Regions from separate parts of the Devosia sp. J20-27 genome, predicted to be linked through region 1. Evidence: predicted binding sites of a transcription regulator. Region 1 holds the regulator's gene; the other holds the start of a gene.
What was found. Region 1 encodes HrcA, which represses chaperone genes, less so after heat shock. Its sites were predicted from a motif close to GTTAGCACTCNCNNNNNGNGAGTGCTAAC; they were not measured.

Region 1 (3,002 bases):
TGCGCTCGGCCGGGCTCTGCGCCCCGGCGGCCTGCAGCGCATCCTCGACGCGGCGCATGCCGACAGCGAAATCGCGACCGTTGGAGGTTTCCGCCCAGTTGGCAGTGTAGACGCCCGGCTGTCCGCCGATGGCGTCGACGGTGAGGCCCGAATCATCGGCCAGCGACATGCAGTTGGCGGCGCTGGCGCAGGCGTGCGCCTTTATGCGGGCGTTCTCGATGAAGGTGGTGCCGGTTTCGTCGGGCTCGGGCAGGCCAAGTTCGCCGGCCGACACGATGTCGAGCCCGAAGGGCGCCAGCAGCGCCTGGAATTCGACGAGCTTGCCGGCATTGTGGGTCGCCAGCACCAGCCGGTCGCCGCGCCGCAATGTCAGCTTGCCGGCCATCAGGCGAGTGCCGCCTGCTGGATGGCCGTCAGTTCGCCAATGCCCTTTTCGGCCAGCGCCATGAGCTGGTTGAGCTCGTCGCGGCTGAACGGCACCTGTTCGGCAGTGCCCTGGATCTCGACGAACTTGCCCGAGCCGGTGATGACGAAATTGGCATCTGTATGGGCCTCGACGTCCTCGAGGTAGTCGAGATCGAGCACCGGGCTGCCACGGAAGATGCCGCAGGAGACGGCGGCAAGCGAATCACGCAGCGGTTCGCCCTTGGTGAGGTTGCGGGCCTTGAGCCAGGCGATGGCATCGGCCAGCGCGATATAGGCGCCGGTGATCGAGGCCGTGCGGGTGCCGCCATCGGCCTCGAGCACGTCGCAGTCGATGGTGATCTGGTTTTCGCCGAGTGCCTGCATGTCGACGACGGCGCGCAGCGAGCGGCCGATGAGGCGCTGGATTTCCTGGGTGCGGCCAGACTGCTTGCCGGCTGTGGCCTCGCGCCGGGTGCGCGAACCGGTGGCCCGCGGCAGCATGCCGTATTCGGCGGTGACCCAGCCCAGGCCCTGGCCGCGGCGCCACGGCGGCAGGCTGGTTTCGACCGATGCCGTCACGAAGACCTTGGTGGAGCCGAAGCAGACGAGGCACGAGCCTTCTGCCTTCGGGGCCACGTTGCGTTCGAGCGTGACCGCCCGCATCTCGTCTAGTGCCCGTCCGGAAGGCCGCATAAAATACTCGCTTTCTTGCTGTTAACCGCCTCTTAACCTTAGTCGGACGCACGAACAATGCCGCAGCGCTATCGCCAACCGCCGTTTTTGCCTAAATGGTGAAGATGAGCGGCGCCATCTCGGCGCCATGCCGATGAATGACAGATGAACAAGGTACCAGAGGACTTTCTCGCGGTTCTCAACAGCCGCAGCCAGGATATCTTCAAGCGACTGGTGGAGCGCTATATCGAAACCGGCTCGCCGGTGGGCTCGCGCGACCTGAGCCGCATGCTGTCGGTGGGGCTGTCGCCGGCCTCGGTGCGCAACGTGATGGCCGATCTCGAGGACCTCGGACTGATCGCGGCGCCGCACACCTCAGCGGGGCGGGCACCGACGCAGGAAGGGCTGCGGTTCTTCGTCGATGCGATGCTGGAAGTCGGCGGCGTCGACGAGCGCGAGCGGCAGGCGATCGAAAAGCAGATCCAGGGGCCGGCGCGCGAAGGCAAGGTCGAGGACGTGCTGACCGAGGCGAGCCAGCTGCTCTCCGGGCTCAGCCATGGCGCCGGCGTGGTGATCGCCCACAAGTCGGACCTGATGCTGCGGCATATCGAATTCGTGCGGCTGGATGCGCAATCGGCGATGGTGGTGCTGGTGGGGCAGGACGGATCGGTGGAAAACCGTATCGTCGAACTGCCGCCGGGGCTGACCTCGAGCGCGCTGACCCAGGCGGGCAACTACCTGGCGCATCTGGCGACGGGCAAGACGCTGGCCGAGGCGCGGCTGGCGCTGCAGAACCAGCGCGCCGAGCAACTGGCCGAGCTCGACGACCTGACCCGCAAGCTGGTCGAGGCCGGCATGGCGCAGCTGTCGGACAACGGCAAGACGGCGCCGACCCTGATCGTGCGCGGCCGCGCCAATCTGATCAACGATGCCATGGCCTCGGAAGACCTGGGCCGCATGCGGCAGCTGTTCGACGAGCTGGAAAGCAAGGAAGGGCTGATCGAGCTCCTGGGAGACGCCGAAAAGGCGCAGGGCGTGAAGATCTTCATCGGCTCGGAGAACAAGCTGTTCTCGCTCTCGGGATCGTCGGTCATCCTGTCGCCGTACAAGGATGCCAACGAGAAGGTGGTGGGCGTGCTGGGCGTCATCGGGCCGACGCGGCTCAACTATGCGCGCATCGTGCCGGTGGTCGACTACACCGCCAATGTCATCAGTGCGATGATGTCGCGAAAGTCCGGACAGGACCGCAAGGCTTGAATCTTGCGGCGCGTTGGCCGATATGCGGGGCAATTGCGAACAACAGGTTGCGAAACGACAATGATGAGTGACGAGACTGCCGCCGGTACAGACACCCAGGATGACGTGACGCCGGCCGAAGGTGCCGCCACCGACGCTTCGGCCACGCCCGAGGCGGATCCGATCGAGGCGCTGCGCGCCGAGAACGCCGACATGCGCGACCGGCTGCTGCGCGCCGTGGCCGAGATGGAAAACCTGCGCAAGCGGACGGAACGCGAAGTGGCCGACACCCGGTCCTATGCGATTGCCGGTTTTGCCCGCGACATGCTGACGGCCACCGATTCGCTGAGCCGGGCGCTGACGATGCTGCCGGCCGAGGCGCGCGAAACCGCCGACGGCACCACCAAATCGCTGATCGACGGCATCGAGATGACCGAACGCGAGATGCAGCGGCTGCTGGCCAAGCACGGCGTCAAGCCGATCGAGGCGGAAGGGCAGAAGTTCGACCCGCATCGCCACCAGGCCATGTTCGAAGTGCCCGATCCGACGCATCCGGAGGGCACCGTGGTGCAGGTGGTGCAGGCCGGCTTCGCCATTGGCGACCGGGTGCTGCGCCCGGCCATGGTGGGCGTCGCCAAGGGCGCCCCGACCGCGACCGAACACGCCCAGGACGGTGGCATCGACAAGCA
Region 2 (3,002 bases), 1.0 Mb from region 1:
GAGCCGCCGACCTTGATCACGGCAACACCGCCGGCGAGCTTGGCCAGACGTTCCTGCAGCTTTTCCTTGTCGTAGTCCGACGAGGTCTCTTCGATCTGCGCCTTGATCTGCGCAACGCGACCCGTGATGTCGTCCTTGGAACCGGCACCATCGACGATGGTCGTGTTTTCCTTGGAGATTTCAACGCGCTTGGCAGTGCCGAGCATGTCGAGGGTCACGTTCTCGAGCTTGATGCCGAGATCTTCCGAGATCACCGAACCACCGGTCAGGATGGCGATGTCCTCGAGCATGGCCTTGCGGCGATCGCCGAAGCCCGGAGCCTTGACGGCAGCAACCTTGAGGCCGCCGCGGAGACGGTTGACGACAAGGGTCGCCAGCGCTTCGCCTTCGATGTCTTCGGCAATGATGAGCAGCGGACGCTGGCTCTGCACGACGGCTTCGAGGATCGGCAGCATGGCCTGCAGGTTCGAGAGCTTCTTCTCGTGCAGCAGGATCACCGGGTCCTCGAGGACGGCGGTCATCTTTTCTGCATTGGTCACGAAGTAGGGGCTGAGGTAGCCACGGTCGAACTGCATGCCTTCGACGACTTCGAGCTCGGTCTCGGCGGTCTTGGCTTCCTCGACGGTGATCACACCCTCGTTGCCGACCTTCTGCATGGCATTGGCGATCATCTCGCCGATGGCAGCTTCGCCATTTGCCGAGATGGTGCCGACCTGTGCGACTTCGCCGTTCGACGAAATGGTCTTCTTGGCCTTGGCGAGGTTCTCGACGACTTCAGTCACGGCCAGATCGATGCCGCGCTTGAGATCCATCGGGTTCATGCCGGCGGCGACGAGCTTGATGCCCTCGTTGACGATGGCCTGGCCCAGGACGGTCGCGGTGGTGGTGCCGTCGCCGGCAACGTCATTGGTCTTGGAAGCGACCGAGCGCAGCATCTGCGCGCCCATGTTCTCGAACTTGTCTTCGAGTTCGATTTCCTTGGCGACGGTGACGCCGTCCTTGGTGATGCGCGGGGCGCCGAACGACTTGTCGATGACGACATTACGGCCCTTCGGACCGAGCGTCACCTTCACCGCATTGGCGAGGATGTTGACGCCACGGACCATCTTGTCGCGGGCATCGGTGGAAAACTTTACGTCTTTAGCAGCCATGAGAGGCGCTCCTTACGGTTGAATGGGAGAAAACGCTGCGAGCCGGAGGCTTACTGCGTGATCACGCCCATGATGTCGCTTTCCTTCATGATCAGCAGGTCCTGACCATTCAGCTTGACTTCGGTGCCGCTCCACTTGCCAAAGAGCACACGATCGCCCTCCTTGACGTCGAGGGCGACAACCTTGCCGCTTTCATCGCGGGCACCAGGGCCGACCGAGACGATCACGCCCTCGGAGGGCTTTTCCTTGGCAGTGTCGGGGATGATGATGCCGCCGGAAGATTTCTCTTCGCTGTCGACACGCCGAACGACAACGCGGTCGTGCAGGGGACGGAAAGCCATGATAGCTCCATATTCTTTGTTGAAATCCGGTGCCTGTTAGCACTCGTCGTTTGTGAGTGCTAACAAGCTGCTCGGGGATATATGGCTGGCACCGGGCAGAGTCAATATTTTGCCGCAGCGAAATCGTCTCGCGGCGCAAAGCCGGGGCGCGGCGTTGCATTAGCCCGTGCGAGCGGCTAACCAAGCGCGACTTCGCACCCGGACTTCTGCCTTGAACGACCGATCCGACATACAGCCCGCGATGGCAGCTGCGTGGATTGCCCCGCAACTGGCTGTCATCGTGCCCAGCTACAACGAGCGCGACAATATCGTGCCGCTCTATGACAAGGTGGCGACAGCCCTCAAGGGCATCGCCTTCGAGTTCATCGTGGTCGACGACAATTCGCCCGATGGCACCGCCGCCGTGGTCAAGGATCTGGCGCGCGAGCGGCACAATGTCCGGTGCATCCACCGCATCGGCCGGCGGGGCCTGAGCTCGGCCGTCGTCGAGGGCATCTCCGCCAGCGCTGCGCCGTTTTTCGCGGTGATCGACGCCGATCACCAGCACGATAAGTCGATCCTGCCGCAGATGTATGCCCGGGCCCAGGCCGGCGACGATATCGTCGTGGGCACCCGCTACGCCGGCGACGGCAGCGCCGGCGACGGCCTGTCCTCGACGCGCGAGGCCGGCAGCCGGCTTGCCACGCGGCTCTCCAGCATACTCACCGGCACCCGGCTCTCCGATCCGATGAGCGGCTTTTTCCTGATGAAGCGCGAGGTGTTCGACGAGATCGCTCCGACGCTGAGCAAGGACGGCTTCAAGATCCTGCTCGACATCATCGTCTCGGCCACCCGCTTCCGCAGCCGCGCCGACCGGGAGCTGAGGATCGGCGAGGTGCCCTATACCTTCCGGCCGCGCTTTGCCGGCGAGAGCAAGATGAGCCCGCTCATCGTCATCCAGTTCCTCGGCCTGCTGATCTCCAAGCTGACCGGCGGCCTGCTGCCCACCAGTTTCCTGCTGTTCGGCATGGTCGGTGGCAGCGGCGTCGTCGTGCATCTGGTGACGCTCTGGGTCACGCATCAGTATCTGGGGTTCAATTTCACCAATGCCCAGCTGGCCGCCACCGTCGTCGCAATGACGACAAACTATGTGCTCAATAACGAACTGACCTATTCCGACAAGAAGCTGCGCGGCCGTCGCTACTGGACCGGGCTGCTGAGCTTTTATGCCGTCTGCTCGATCGGCGCCCTGGCCAATGTCTCGGTCGCCACCTGGATCTATCAGGCCAGCCCCGACCTCCTGCTCGCCGGCATACTCGGCGCACTCATGAGCGTCGTTTTCAATTACTCCGTGACGCGCGTCTTTACCTGGCGCTGAGGACCTCAACATGACCGATACCAAGCACGACATCCGACTGAAGCGCACCGGCGGGGCCGGCCCCAACACCCAGTGGACGTGGGAAATTCACGTCGATGGCAAGCTGGTCAAGAAGGGCAGCGCCCTGGGCGAGGAAGCCAAGGCCTTCGCGAC

Region 2: AC0L4C_RS19590 (co-chaperone GroES) is a predicted target of HrcA. The motif match lies at 1,528-1,556, and genes of this name have one in related genera.

Annotation. Positions count from the first base shown of each region.
Region 1 covers NZ_CM147875.1:999,476-1,002,477, forward strand. Annotated here, with positions in the region: gene AC0L4C_RS04845 (non-canonical purine NTP pyrophosphatase) at 1-385, opposite strand, end outside; gene rph (ribonuclease PH) at 385-1,098, opposite strand; gene hrcA (heat-inducible transcriptional repressor HrcA) at 1,243-2,334, shown strand; gene grpE (nucleotide exchange factor GrpE) at 2,395-3,002, shown strand, end outside.
Region 2 covers NZ_CM147875.1:3,940,593-3,943,594, reverse strand. Annotated here, with positions in the region: gene groL (chaperonin GroEL) at 1-1,151, opposite strand, end outside; gene AC0L4C_RS19590 (co-chaperone GroES) at 1,202-1,492, opposite strand; gene AC0L4C_RS19585 (glycosyltransferase) at 1,734-2,849, shown strand; gene AC0L4C_RS19580 (hypothetical protein) at 2,860-3,002, shown strand, end outside.